Regions from separate parts of the Glutamicibacter sp. St.4D3 genome, predicted to be linked through region 1. Evidence: riboswitches for the same ligand, from Rfam matches in the RefSeq annotation. Region 1 holds a riboswitch; the other holds the start of a gene.

The links. A riboswitch is a leader RNA that binds a small molecule or an ion and turns the genes downstream of it on or off. The one in region 1 is predicted to bind thiamine pyrophosphate.
Region 2: linked by a shared signal. The riboswitch ahead of AC6I21_RS01300 (3-oxoacyl-ACP reductase) and the one ahead of AC6I21_RS11865 (ECF transporter S component) in region 1 are both predicted to bind thiamine pyrophosphate.

The regions. Positions count from the first base shown of each region.
Region 1 covers NZ_AP039380.1:2,560,516-2,567,845, reverse strand. Annotated here, with positions in the region: gene AC6I21_RS11890 (Na+/H+ antiporter subunit D) at 1-72, shown strand, start outside; gene AC6I21_RS11885 (Na+/H+ antiporter subunit E) at 86-736, shown strand; gene AC6I21_RS11880 (MrpF/PhaF family protein) at 733-999, shown strand; gene mnhG (monovalent cation/H(+) antiporter subunit G) at 999-1,358, shown strand; gene AC6I21_RS11870 (DUF4235 domain-containing protein) at 1,449-1,691, opposite strand; TPP riboswitch at 1,819-1,975, shown strand; gene AC6I21_RS11865 (ECF transporter S component) at 2,042-2,662, shown strand; TPP riboswitch at 2,769-2,923, shown strand; gene AC6I21_RS11860 (ECF transporter S component) at 2,987-3,610, shown strand; gene AC6I21_RS11855 (ATP-binding cassette domain-containing protein) at 3,607-5,946, shown strand; gene AC6I21_RS11850 (aminodeoxychorismate lyase) at 6,004-6,879, opposite strand; gene cls (cardiolipin synthase) at 7,040-7,330, shown strand, end outside.
Region 2 covers NZ_AP039380.1:261,280-268,609, forward strand. Annotated here, with positions in the region: gene AC6I21_RS01280 (bifunctional metallophosphatase/5'-nucleotidase) at 1-445, opposite strand, end outside; gene AC6I21_RS01285 (hypothetical protein) at 708-917, opposite strand; gene AC6I21_RS01290 (HNH endonuclease family protein) at 1,119-1,847, opposite strand; gene AC6I21_RS01295 (hypothetical protein) at 1,994-2,152, opposite strand; TPP riboswitch at 2,296-2,390, shown strand; gene AC6I21_RS01300 (3-oxoacyl-ACP reductase) at 2,470-3,273, shown strand; gene AC6I21_RS01305 (LLM class flavin-dependent oxidoreductase) at 3,270-4,610, shown strand; gene AC6I21_RS01310 (siderophore-interacting protein) at 4,625-5,746, opposite strand; gene purL (phosphoribosylformylglycinamidine synthase subunit PurL) at 6,310-7,330, opposite strand, start outside.

The DNA.
Region 1 (7,330 bases):
TTCTGTCAGCGGGTGGCCGCCGAGCTGCTGAGCCGGGCCCCCTACATCACCGCGGTTCTGCCGCCAGGCTAAAGGGGAAGGACACATGCCAAAACGTATTGACGAGCCACGCGACCAGCGCATCGCCGACGCGCTGGATGAGGCCTCGGGCCAGCGCAACCGCGCCACACTGCGCCAGGAGTGGCCGCTGCTGCTGTTCATGACCCTGGTCTGGGGCGCGCTGTGGCAGGACTTCACCCCCGGAACCCTAATCGTGGGGGCGCTGCTGTCCCTGCTGCTGGTCGCCTTGTTCCCGCTGCCCCCGGTGCGCCTGTCGGGGCGCATCAACCCGTGGTACTGCTTCCTGCTGCTGGGCTGGTTCATCATGCAGGTGGTGGCGGCCAGCCTGGAGGTTTCCTACCTGGCGCTTTTCCGGCGCCAGAAGACCCGCAGCTCCATCATTGCGGTGCGCCTGCACACCGACTCGGACCTGATCGTCACCACGGTCGGGCACGTGCTGACCCTGATCCCCGGATCGTTCGTGGTGGAGGTGGACCGTCGCAGCTCCACCCTGTACCTGCATTACCTCAACGCCTCCAACGCCATCAAGGTCGCCCGCTCCCGGGCGAAGATCCATGAAATCGAACGGCGGGTGATCATGGCCATCGGCAGCCACGACGAGTACGAGTACGTCAAGCAGGTGCGCAAGGACATCGCCCAGCGCGCCCGCCAGAAGGCCAAGGAGGCAAAGCGTTGAGCTACATCATCGTGGGAATCAGCGGAGTGCTGCTCTCGGTGGGTGCGGTGGCCTGCCTGATCCGGGTCGCCCGCGGACCCTCCATCCTGGACCGGGTGCTGGCCCTGGATGTGATGCTGCTGATCATCTCCGCCGCCCTGTGCCTGGAAATGTACCTGAACCGGCACACCAACCACATCCTGTTCGTGGTGATCGCCTGCGCCATCGGCTTCATCAGCTCGGTCACCGTCTCCCGGTTCGTTTCCGACCAGAGGAATGCGTGATGGATCAGTTCCTGGAAATTGTGGCCGCCGGCTGCATGATCGTCGGCTCGCTGATGTCATTGATCGCCGGCATAGGCCTGTTGACCTTCCCCGACCTGCTCACCCGGATGCATGCGGCCACCAAGCCCCAGGTGCTTGGCTTCCTGCTGCTGTTCATCGGGCTGGCCATCCACCTGCGCTCCTGGCAGGTGGTGCCGGTGCTCGCCCTGGCCTGGGGCGTGCAGCTGCTAACCGCACCGGTCTCCGCGCACATGATTGGCCGTTCCGGGTACCGCACCAAGCACGTGAAGCGCGAAACGCTGTACAGCGATGAACTGCGCACCGTGGTGGAGAACGCCAGCCGCCAGAACAAGGACTAGCGCCACTGCCGGCACCACGAACAAGGGCCTCGGAGCACCGCATCACGGTGCTCCGAGGCCCTGCCTGTCCACGGCGCAAACGCCGGGGAACTACTTGTTCAGCTTGGCCAACGCCTTGCGGGTGCCGCGGTCGGTGAGGACCTGGATGATTGCGGCCACCACGGAGGAGAAGACGGCGAACGCCAGGGCCTGGCGCATCGAGGCTTCGGCTTCGGCTTCCTGGCCGTGGCGCGGGGCATCATTGCCGGTGAATCCCTTCCACAGGCGGTCCACCAGCTTGCTGCCGACAAACCCGGCTCCCAGGGAAATGCCGGTGGCGAGCAGCTTCATCATTGGTTTCATTCTTCGCGCTCCTGTTCGCATGGGGACTTCTCTTTCTATCGAAAGCATATCCTGAGCTATGGTGGCATCGCAGACATGGCATCGGGTGATCCACGGATCGCCGGGGCAATCTGCTGACAAGAAACGACAGGGGAGCGTCATACCGTCCCCGAGGCTCACCGCGCAGCAAACGCCGGTGGCCGGGGACCGGTGGAAGACGCTGAGAGTGCGATAGATCGCAGACCCTCGAACCTGCTCCGGCTAGTACCGGCGAAGGAAGTCGAGAATCTCAGATGTGCGGCAGGGACAGCTCCCTGCGCATCCGCATGTGCTCCCCTCCTGAACCAGGAGGATGGAAGAAAATGGCAACAACCAAGCGAACCGGCGGCACCTCATGGAAGGTCGCGGACATCGTGATCGCCTCGGTCATCGCCGTGGCTTCGGGCGTGGTGTTCTGGGCGTGGAGCGCCAGTTACGGTTTCGTGACGCTGGCCTTCGCCGCGTTCCCGCCGGCCAGCGCGCTGCTCTCGGGCATGTGGCTGTTCCCCGCGGTCCTCGGGGCGTTGATCATTCGCAAGCCCGGTGCGGCACTGTACTGCGAACTGCTGGCCGCCATCATCGAGGCCCTGCTGGGCACCCACTGGGGACTGACGGTGCTGGTCTCCGGGCTGCTGCAGGGGCTGGGCGCCGAGCTGGTGTTCGCGCTCTTGCGTTACCGGGTGTGGAACCTGTTCGCCGCCATGCTGGCCGGTTTCTGCTCCGGCTTCCTCAGCGCCCTCAACGGTGCCTACATCACCGCCCACTTCGTGCACTATACCGCCGGGATGAAGCTGTTCCATGTGGCGGCGATGAGCGTCTCCGGGTTGCTGATCGCCGGGATCTGCTCGTTCTTCCTCACCCGCATGCTGGCCAACACCGGTGCCTTGGCCTCCCTGCCCAGCCGTCGGGCCCACCGGGAACCGGTGCTCACCCGCTCCCGCTAGGCGGCGCCTGGCGGCCGGAGCAAGAGCAATATGACGTCCGCCTCAAACCGGTCGCCGGTGCGGGTTCTGCCCGACCGGCATCCTGGGGTATGGTGGCAACGCAGACATAAACCGACAGGGGAGCGTCATACCAGCCCGCTGCCGTGCCGCCAGGCGCGTCACGGCAGGCGTAAGGGTAAAAGACGCTGAGAGTGCGATAGATCGCAGACCCTCGAACCTGCCCCGGCTAGTACCGGCGAAGGAAGTCGAGAATCTCAGGTATGCCCCCGGGGACGCGCCCCGGTTCGCATACATGCTCCCCTCCTGATTCAGGAGGATATTCAAGTGACAACAACACCGTTGCGGGCCAGCAGCTCGTGGAAGGTCGCCGACATCGTCGTCGCCTCGGTGATCGCCGTGGCTTCGGGCGTGGTGTTCTGGGGCTGGAACGCCGGTTACGGCTTCATTTCCCTGGCCTTTGTGGCCTTCCCGCCGGCTAGCGCCTTCGTGGCCGGGATGTGGCTCTTCCCGGCAGTGCTCGGGGCCCTGATCATCCGCAAGCCCGGCGCCGCCCTGTACTGTGAACTGCTGGCCGCGGTGATCTCCGCGCTGCTGGGCTCGCAGTGGGGCATCACCGTGCTGGTTTCCGGCATTGTCCAGGGGCTGGGCGCCGAGGTGGTGTTCGCGCTCTTCCGCTACCGGGTGTGGAGCCTTGGGGTGGCGATGCTGGCGGGGCTGGGCGCCGGACTGTTCGGTGCGCTAAGCGAGGCCTACCTGATGGCCTACTATGCGGAATACACCGCGGGCATGAAGCTTTTCCACGTGGCGGCGATGAGCCTCTCCGGCCTGGTGATTGCCGGCATCCTGTCCTACTTCGCCACCCGCGCGCTGGCGGCCACCGGGGCGCTTTCCGCGCTGCCCAGCCGCAGGGCGAACCGTGAACCGGTCTTTGGGCGGGCGAAGCAATGACCGCCGGCATCACGAACCACGCCGCGCTGCCCCAGCTGGAATCCGGTGCCCTGTCCGTGAGCGCGCGCGGGTTCGGCTGGAAGCACGCCGACCGGCAGCAACCGGCCCTGCACGCCCTGGATCTGGAGGTTCCGGCCGGGCAGCGGGTGCTGCTGCTGGGACCCAGCGGCGCGGGCAAATCCACGCTGCTGCACGCCATGGCCGGGGTCCTGGACGTTTCCGAGCTGGCCGGGTGCACCGGGCAGCTGCTGGTGGGGGAGCAGGACGCGTTCGGGCCGCGCCAGGGTGTGGGCCTGATGCAGCAGGACCCGGAAACCCAGATCGTGCAGGCCCGGGTGGAAGACGACGTGGCCTTCGGGGCGGAAAACCTCGGGGTGGACCCGCAGGAGATTTCCCGGCGCATTCCCCTGGCCCTGGAGGCGGTCGGGTTGGGCCAGCTGGCGCCGGAACACCCCACCCAGCAGCTGTCCGGGGGACAGAAGCAGCGCCTGGCCCTGGCCGGGATCCTGGCCATGCGCCCGGGGCTGATGCTGCTGGATGAACCCACCGCCAACATTGACCCGGAGGGCGCGTTGGGGGTACGCGACGCGGTGCTCAACGCCGCCGCGCGCACGGCAGCGACCCTGATCGTGGTCGAGCACCGGGTGGATACCTGGGTGGAACACGTGGACCGGGTGCTGGTGCTGGAGCCCGGCGGCGGGATCAGCCATGACGTGGCCCCGCAGGCGCTGTTGAGCGACCAGCCGCTGCGCCGGGAGCTGGCCGAGGCCGGGATCTGGGTGCCCGGCTACGTCCCGCACACCCGTACCCCACGCACCAGCCCGGGCGGTGAACTGCTGCGGGCCAGCGAGCTGCAGGCCAGGCGTTCAAAGAAGGCCCCGTTGACCGCGGCGGTGGACCTGGAACTGCCCGCCGGCGGCGCACTGGTGATCCGCGGCGCGAACGGGGTGGGCAAGTCGACCCTGGCGCTGACCCTGGGCGGGCTGCTGCAGCCGGCCAGCGGCCGGCTGCACGCCACTGAACTGTTGGCCGGTGAGGCGGGGGACAAGCCGTTCCTCTGGCGGGCCGGGCAGCTGGTGGCCCGCATCGGCACGGTCTTCCAGGAACCCGAACACCAGTTTGTCACCCAGAGCGTTGCCGACGAGCTGGCCTACGGGCCGCGCCGGGCGAAGGGGGAACGGGATGGGCAGGACGGCACCGGGCTTGATGAACAGCAGATCGCCGAACGCACCGCCGCGCTGCTGACCCGGCTGCGGTTGGACCACCTGGCCGAGGCGAACCCGTACACGCTCTCGGGCGGGGAGAAGCGCCGGCTCTCGGTGGCCACGGTGTTGGCCGCCAGCCCGGACGTGCTGATCCTGGATGAGCCGACCTTCGGGCAGGACGCGAACACCTGGCGGGAGGTGGCCGAGCTGCTCATCGAGGTGATCGAGCAGGGCACCGCCGTGATCGCGGTGACCCATGACGGGCACTTCGCCCGGGCGTTGGGCGCCCGGGAACTTGAGCTGCAGGCCCCCGCCCCGCGGGCCGAGGCCTCCGGACCGGACCCGCTGCTGGGATCCGCGGTGGGCGACAGCTGGCTGGCCCGGCGCAACCCGCTGGCGAAGCTGGCGGCGATCGTGGCCACCACCATCCCGCTGGTGGCCACCATTGACTGGGTCTCGGGCCTGGTGGTGATCACCGCGACCCTGCTGATGCTGCCGCTGGCGCGGCTGAGCATCCCACGTTTCCTGCTGCGCGCCTGGCCGCTGCTGCTGGCCGGGCTGACCGCCGCCTGGGGGATCAGCCTGGTCGGGGAGGACTCCGGGGCGCTGCTGCTGGACCTGGGGGTCTTCACCATCACCGAGGGCTCCCTGGCCGGCGGCATCGCCACCGGCATGCGCGCCATGGCGATGGCCGTGCCGATGGTGCTGCTGCTGAGCACCACCAACCCCTCCGACCTGGGCTCGGCCCTGTCCCAGCAGCTGCGCGTGCCGCACCGCTTCGTGCTCGGGGCGCTGGCCGGAATGCGGCTGCTGGGCCTGCTGGTGGAGGAGTTCACCACCCTGACCCTGGCCCGCCGGGCGCGCGGGGTGGGGAACTTCGGGTCCCCGGCCCAGCGCCTGCGCGCGAACCTGGGGCAGGTGCTGGCCCTGCTGGTGCAGGCGATCCGACGGGCCGGGCGACTGGCCATCACCATGGAAGCCAAGGGCTTCGGCGCCGGGCGGCGCAGCTGGCTGCGCACCCCGGACTTCGGGGGGCGTGACGTGCTGGTGATCGGTGCCGGGCTCGGGGTGGGGGCGCTGGCGGTGGCCGCCGCCGTGCTGGCCGGGACCTGGAGCCTGGTCTGGGGATAGCGCACCAAGAACGGGGGGAGCAGTCCATGGACTGCTCCCCCCGTTTTGCGTGCTCGGTTAGGCCAGGTGATCGGCCAGTTCGCTCAGCTCCGCGTGCAGTTCGGCGTCGAAGCGCAGCGGCTTGGCGTCCAGCGAATTCACCGGGGTGAGCAGGCGCACCGAGGAAACCAGCCACAGCACGTCGGCCTGGTAGAGGTCCTCGGGACGCAGCGGACCATACCCCAACTCCCAGCCGGCCTCCGCGGCGGCAGCGAAGATCGCCGCCTGGGTGGTGCCCGGCAGGATCCCGGTTTCCAGCAGCGGGGTGAGCAGGCGCTTGGTCTGCCCATCTCGCTGGGCCATCAGCACGGTGGAGGTCGGGCCCTCCAGCACCGCACCGTCGGAGGAGGTGAAGATGACATCATGGGCACCGTGGGCCCGCGCATAGCGCAGGGCCGCCATGTTCACCGCGTAGGACAGCGTCTTGGCTCCCATCAGCAGCCAGGGCGCGCGTTCGGCGATTTTCGAATCATAGCCGCGATCCAGCAGCAGCACGTCCACACCCGAATCCCGCTGGGCCTGGCCCAGCGTCGGGGCCGGGGTGACGGTCACCCAGCACAGGGCCGGGTCGCTGTCCGCGTCCCCGCGGGCGGCCACCAGCTTCACCACGGCCTCATCGGCCCCGCCGGTGGCATCAAAGTCCGCGATGGCGGTGTCAATGGCCGCACGCCACTGGATCTCGTCGGGGATCTCCAGGTCGCACAGCTGGGCCGAGGACTGCAGGCGGGCCAGGTGCGCGTCGATCTTGCGCACGCTCTGGTGCTTGTAGAGCATCGATTCGAAGATACCGTCACCACGGGAAACACCCTGGGCGGTCACGGGCAGTTGCGGCGCGTAAATGTCCGCCAGTCGACCGGCCGGATAGGACGGATCGAGGAAAACCAATGAACTCATAGGTACTAGATTATCGAATCCCGCCGGTGCTTCGGATAACTCGCCGCAACCGACACCGCCTTGAACCGGGGAATTGGGTAGTCTAGCGATAGGCAAAACGCACGATGACCGCGGGAAAGACACCCCGGTGGAAAGCACGAGGGCAGGAGTTGGCCGCATGATGCTAGGTGAGAACTTCCTGCGGGAGCTGGGCCCGACGGTCTGGGCGCTGGCGGTGACCTTCGACATCGTGGTGCGTATCGTGATGATCGGAGTGGTTCCGGGCAACCGCCGGCCCACCACCGCCATGGCCTGGCTGCTGGCGATCTTCTTCATCCCGGTCGTGGGGCTGATCCTCTACCTGCTCTTTGCCAACCCGCGCCTCTCCCGCCGGCGCCTGGAGAAGCAGCGCCGCGCCAATGAGGCAATCCTGCAGGCCACCTCGCACATGGATTCGCCGGTCGAATTCCAC
Region 2 (7,330 bases), 1.0 Mb from region 1:
CGGCTCCTTCGGCTTTGGACTTGGTGCCGTAGCGGGGGATTACACGCTCCTCCAGGTCCTGGAAACCACGATCGAATTCGTGGTTGCCCACCACCGACAGGTCCAACCCGGCGGCGCCGAGCGCGTCAATCGTGGGCGCATCCTGCTGTGAAGCGGAGGCGAACGTGGAGGCACCGATGTTGTCGCCGGCCGAGACAAAGAGGGTATTCGCATTCTCCTGCCGATATTTTGCGACCGCTCCGGCCAGTACTGCAGCTCCGGCAGATTCGCCCTCGGCCTGGATGCGTCCGTGGAAGTCATTGATGCTCAGCAGGTTGAGCTCTACTTCCTTGGCCCGACTTGGGTCGGTGGGCGCTGCCTGCGCGCCAACGGCGCCGGAGGCAATGAGCGAAAAGGACGCCAGGGCAGTGAAACCGACCCTGGGCAGACGTCTGGAGGTAGACATGGAAAATCCCCTAGAGGTAAACAAGTGATCGTCACATGTTTATCCCACGGGAGTGAACCTGTCGATACTTTTTGATGAAGTGTGGGGTTGATGTCGGGGGCCGTTCACGTGGCCTCGCTTCACACGGCGTTCCCGCAGCGGGTCGGCCTGGTCGGCTTTCATCGCGAAATCCGCGCCACAGTTTGACTATCAAGCAGATCTTTCACGTTCACCGTGTGATCGTGGCCGGCTTCGGTGCAGAGCCGCAACGGGGGCGTGCGGATCATTCGCCGCTGGGTGGCCCCACCCGCGAGGCTCCCACGATTCGTCCGACCAGCGCGCATACGGCCAGCACGAAGAGCAGGTATGCCCCGGTAAGCAGACCGTAGGCCAACTCACGATGCTGGACGTTGAGGGCAAAGATGAAGACCGCGGCACCGCACACCAAAAGCGCAACCCCCAGAAGCCGCATCTTCATCTCTGCATCACGCATCCCTTGTTCCGTAGACCACGCTGTCCCGTGAAAAACCAATGACTGTAATTACAATAATTGCACAAATAGTTGTCCGAAGGAATCCTCCGAAAGGACTAGATGTGCCTGCTCACCTACCGCAGTGGGATGAAGCGGCGCCTCGGGGAGCAGGGTAAACCTAGGAAAAACCGGTTCACCGCCGTGAGCCGGGGGTGTGCGCGGTTAGAGGCAGCTGCGCAGGATCTTCTCAATGGCCGCCTGTTCGGCCTTTGTCATCCACGCGTCATATTTCGCCTTCACCTGCGTCTGACGGGAAACGTAGCTGCACCGGAAGGAGCGGTTGGGCGGCAGCCACGTTGCCGCGTCCTTGTCGCCCTTGGATGCATTGGTCGGGCCATCCACAGCCATCAGGTTCAGCGGGTCGTTGGCAAAGTTCAGGCGGGTTTCGGCGTCCCACTGCTGGGCGCCCTTCTGCCAGGCATCCGAAAGCGCCACCACATGGTCGATCTGCACCGCGCTGCTGGTTCCCTGCCCGCGCACAAAGGAGATGCTCTTGCCGGTGTAGGGGTCATCAAGTACGCCGCTGAGCACCACGCATTCAATGCGTCCCTCCCGGTATTCCACGTCCTTCAGGTCCCGGGCGAGAATGTCATTGCGCGCGTCGCACCCGTTGCGGTCGGGGTCCTTCCAGCCCTTGCTGAATTCCTCGCGCGAGTACCCGGTCTTCGGGGCGCGGCCCTTGACGTCGATTTCCTCAAGCAACGCCAGCGATTCTGCGAACTCAAGGCTTTGCTCTTCGGTGATGGGGCCGCCGGTGGAGGGGGCTTGTGACTGCGTTTGCCCTGGAGCGGCGTCGGGGTTGAAATCGCTGAGCGTCCCGGCCGAGCATGAGGTCAGTGACAGTGAGCCAAGCAAGAGGGCCAGGGTGATGAAGCGACGCGGGCTGCGCATGCGGTAGAAGGTTCCCTTCGATGCAGTGGGCGCACCAAAAATAAGGTGCTGCCTGTGGTGTACAGCCAGCACCTTATCGCTTCGGGGCGACACTATCGCCCGAACCGCCGGGGCACCTTCATGTGGTGTCCGTGACGCAGACCGCGCTAGTTGGTCGCGGTTCCCGGATCCTCGTCCTGGCCCGGACGGGTGTGCGATGCCCCGCCCTCATCACGCCACTTCTTCAGCTGCTCGGGTGACACTTCGCCGGTGTCGATGTTTTCTGGTGCGTAGGGGTCCTTGCCCTTGTCATTTACCGTGTCCATATCCTCACCGTAGGCCGGTTCCGGCAAAGCGACAAGGAGTCCGGTCCCGTCCGTTTTCGTAACGGCAACGGCGCGGCCTCGGCATTGTCCGGGCCAAAAAGTCTCCAAGTCGGTGCCTGGTCGCTGGATGTGGTAGGAATGGGGTTAGTGACACGGGGTGCCGCCGCAGCGGCTGAGAAAACACCCGTCGAACCTGCACCAGTTAGTACTGGCGAAGGGAATGTCCTGGATTCCACGATGCCCCGCACCTTTGAGTGGCTGCGGCGTATCCACCGGGTTCCGTTCGCCTTGACCCACATTCAAGGAGTTCGAACACCATGAACACACAAACCACCACCGTCGAAACCAGCAACAGTGCTCTGCCCCTGGCAGAGCAGCAGGTGTTGGTCACTGGCGCCGCGCGCGGGCTGGGCGCGGCCATCAGCACCGCCTTCCTGGACGCCGGAGCGAACGTGGTCCTCAACTACCACTCCTCGGGGCAGGCCGCCAACGATCTGGCTGTCCGCTACCCCGAACAGGCCCTGGCCGTACAGGCTGATGTGCGTGAAGCCGGGCAGCTGAAGGACCTGGTCCGCCAGGCCGAAGAGCACTTCGGCAAGCCGCTGACCACGCTGGTCAACAACGCGCTGGTCGACTTCTCCTTCAACGGGGACGCCCGGCCCAAGGCTGGCGAACTCAGCGCGGCCGATTTGAGCAAGCAGTTCACCGGGTCGGTGCTGGCCCCGGTCGCCGCAATCCAGGCCGTGCTGCCGAACATGCGCAAAGCCGGTTTTGGACGGATCATCAATATCGGCACGAACCTCTTCCAGCATCCGGTGGTCCCGTACCACGACTACACGGCCACCAAGGCGGCACTGCTGTCGCTGACCCGCACCTTCGCCGATGACCTGGGACCCGAGGGGATCACCGTGAACATGGTCTCGGGCGGACTGCTGCGCACGACCGACGCCTCCGCGGCCACCCCGGAAGAGGTCTTTGACTTCATCGCCTCCGGCACACCGCTGCGCAAGGTCACCAGCCCGGCCGAACTGGCGGACGCCGTCCTGTTCTTCGCCTCCCCCTGGGCCCGCGGCGTGACCGGACAGAACCTGATCGTGGATGGGGGACTGGTCAAGGGATGAGCCCCAAGCAATTGAAACTCAACCTGTTCATCTACGGTGCAGGCCACCACCAGGCTGCCTGGCGGGACCCGGACTCCGCTGCCGAACGCCTGGGCGACACCGGGTACTACACGCAGCTGGCGCAGACCGCAGAGCGCGGGCTGCTGGACGCGGTGTTCCTGGCCGACGGCCAATCCATCTCCCCGCAGGCCGCAAAGGCCGGACCCACCTGGTTCTACGAGCCGCTGACCCTGCTCTCGGCGTTGAGCCAGCACACCGAACACATAGGCTTGGTGTGTACTGTCTCCTCCAGCTTCTACTCCCCATTCCATGCCGCCAGAATGCTGGCCAGCCTGGACCACCTCTCCGGCGGACGGGCCGGGGTCAACGTGGTCACCAGCATGTGGGATGCCGAGGCGCAGAACCATTCGATGCCCGGGCTGGGGGACCATGACACCCGATATGCGCGAGCCGATGAATTCATTCAGGTGGTGCGCCGACTGTGGGATTCCTTCCCGGCCCAGGCCATACAGGCCAGCCGGGACGGGGACTTCGCCAGCCCGGAACTTCTGCAGCCCATCGAACACGTGGGGGAGCACTTCACGGTGCGTGGCCCCCTGAACGTTCCCGGCGGCCCGCAGCGGGCCCCGGTGTTGTTCCAGGCCGGCTCCTCCCCGCAGGGTCGGGAGCTGGCCGCGAAGTATGCCGAGGCCGTGTACGCGGTGGCCGCCGATCGGCAGATGGCCCTGGACTACGGTACCGATCTGCGCTCCCGGATCGCCGCGGCCGGACGCGACCCGGAAGCGGTGGCGATCATGCCGGGTCTGGTGACCTATGTGGGGCGCACGCATGAGGAAGCCCGGGCCAAGCAGCGCCGACTGAACGAGCTGCTGCCCACCGGTGACGCGCTCAAGCAGCTGGGCGTCTTCGTGCAGCAGGACACCTCCGGATGGGACCTGGATGCCCCGGTGCCCGAACTGCCGCCACTGCACAGCTTCACCGGACCGAAGGGACGCTATGCCACGATCCAGCGGCTGATCGCCGTGCACCAGCCCACGGTGCGCGAACTGCTGGGGCTGCTGGCCGCCGGAGGCGGACACGCCACCATGATCGGTACCCCGCAGTCCATTGTCGATGAGATGGAGCAGTGGCTGGACTGCGGGGCGGCGGACGGCTTCAACCTGATGCCGCCCACTCTGCCCGGCGGCATCGAGGATTTCGTGGACCTGGTGATCCCCGAACTGCAGCGCCGGGGACTTTTCCGCACCGCGTACTCCTCCTCGACCCTGCGCGGGCATCTGGGACTGGGCCTGCCCGCATCGTCCCGGCCCCGCGAAGAAGCCAGCCAGCCCGGATAGCGGCCGGGGCCGGTTCAGCGCGATCGGGTGCGTAGCGTCCAGTAGGAGGAGACGTGCACCCGCTTCTTGTCCAGGCCCCAGCCAGCGACGATGCGGGAGATCGCCTTGGCGGCAGAGCGCTCGCCGTGGGCGATCACCGTGCTCTGTGGCGGGGGAGTGGGCAGCTCCAGGAAAGCTTCGGCCAGCAGGTCGGTGGTGCCCGGAGGCTGTCCATTGCGGTGCAGCCAGCGCAGCTCCACTCCCGCAGGGTGGGGGATCTGCAGTTCGCCCTGCGGCCCGGCCACCTCCAGCAGGGCCACGCCCAGCGCCGTCTCGGGCAGGGCGGCAAGGGCGCGGGACGCCGCCGGGATCGCCGTTTCATCGGCGCCGAGGACGAAGTACTGCGAGTCCGGGTCCGGGCTGAACTTGCCGCGGGCCGCCGAGATCACCAGCCGGTCCCCGGGGCGCGCGGCCTGCGCCCACTCCCCGGCGGAACCGGGTTGATCATGCAGCACGAAGTCGATGGCCAGTTCCTGCGCGGCGCGGTCCACCCACCGGATGGTGTAGGAGCGGGAGCGGGGCACCTGGTGGCGGGGCAGGTGCTGCCGCAGCGCCTTAATGTCATAGGGCGGTTCAAGGCCCAGCTGGGGGTCGGCGAAGTAGACCTTCACATATTGGTCGGCCTTCGTGTTGGGCTGGAAACCGTCCAGCTGTGGTGCTCCGGCGATGATCCGCAGCATTTGTGGGCTCAACTGCTCGCTCCGGCGGATCTCCAGCACGTGCTGGCCCTTGCCCTGCGCCGGCGCCACACGGGGCTGGTCGGATTCGGGGGCGGCGGAGACCGGTGCCTCGGCGGGTTCCCCTTCACGGTGCGGTGCGTGGAGCGCGGAACCGTGCAGCATGTCGCGGGCTTCGAGCAGGGCCGCGGCGGCCCCGGCACGTTCGGCGGCCGCCCGAAGCTGCTCCTGCTGCTCTGGGCTCAACTCGAAGCCAGGGGTGTGGGCGTACTTCAGCGCCTTCCTCACCGCTTTGATCCCGGCCTTCGCCCCGGCCTGCTCGGCGCGTTCAAGCACCTGCAGGACGAACAGATCAGCGCCACTCGGAGCCCCCTCGCCTCGTCCGGGGCGCGGGTACTTCTGCCTCTGGTGCTTCGACATCTGCCGGCCCCCTTCGAATCATGCGCGGGTATCGGGTGGCGGTGCCGCACTGGCCCGGCCCACCGCGCTTGGGCCGGCACCTCGAGTCTGCGCGCTGCCGAGCTGGGATACAAGATGGGGCGGCTCACCTCCGCTACCGACATGACTCCCCATAGCGCCGCCCTACCTTGCACTATTACACGGCTACCGTGAACCTCAAGGCGGAAGAATCGAAAATTTTATTTGCCATCGTTAGTTGCGAGACAGCTTTGACGTACTAAAGTTCAGGCTGCGCAGATACGTCCGCGCATCTACCAAAGCCCAGAATACAGATCTGCAGATTTAGGTTCTTCTCGCGGCAGAGGTGTCCGGGGATAACGTCTATGTGGACCATGGCATTTCCATTGCACCCGCCAAGCGACCAATACCGGGGAAAGCACTCGGCGCATTGCGCCCAAAGGGACTCTGGTCATCACCGCCATGTACAAGATGGGAAGGCTCACCCCTGCGGAGAGGGGGAAACGCAACGACCCGTCTCCCCGCGAGGGGGAAACGGGCCGTTGCGTTAAATCGGAGAGTGGCGATTAACCGAAGTACTTCTCCATGGTGCCCTCGTGGGCCTCACGCAGTTCCTCCACCGAGGCGGTGAAGTGCCCCTGGACCTCCAGCGCGTTGGACTCGGCGTCCACCACACCGATCCGGGCCACGGTGATCCCGCGGGCGCTGGTCATGTCGTTGAAGCGCACTTCCTCGCTGCGCGGCACCGCGACCAGGGCGCGGGCCTGTGTTTCGGAGAACAGCGCAGTGAACGCGTCGATGCCATCACGGGTCATGACCTCATCCAGCGCCACCCGGGCACCCACGCCGTAGCGCAGCACCATCTCGGACAGCGCCGCGGCCAGGCCGCCTTCGGACAGGTCGTGCGCGGCGTCGATCATGCCGTCGCGGCTGGCGTTGATCAGCACCTGGCCCAGCGCCTTCTCCGCGGCCAGGTCCACCTTCGGCGGCAGCCCGCCCAGGTGCCCGCGCAGGTTCGCGTACTCGGAGCCGTCCAGCTCATCCAGGGTCTTGCCGATCAGGTAGATCGCCTGCCCGTCGGCCTCGGCGCGCCACCCGGAGGGGGTGCGGCGGGCCACGTCATCCAGCTTGCCCAGGGTGGCGACCACCGGGGTCGGGTGGATGGCCTTCTCCCCGGTCTGGTTGTACAGCGACACGTTGCCGCCGGTGACCGGCACGCCCAGCTCCATGCAGGCGTCGGACAGTCCGCGGATGCCCTCGGCCAGCTGCCACATTACGTCCGGGTCCTCGGGGGAACCGTAGTTCAGGCAGTCGGAGACCGCCGCCGGGATGGCCCCGGAGGTGGCCACGTTGCGGTAGGACTCGGCCAGCGCCAGTTGCGCTCCTGCGTAAGGATCCAGGTAGGTGTAGCGGCCGTTGGCGTCGGTGGCGATCGCCACCCCCAGCCCGCTCGCTTCGTCCACGCGCACCACGCCGGCGTCATCCGGGGAGGCCAGCGCGGTGTTGCCACCCACGTAACGGTCGTACTGGCGGGTGATCCAGGACTTGTCGCACAGGTTCGGGCTGGCAATCAACTCCAGCACCGCC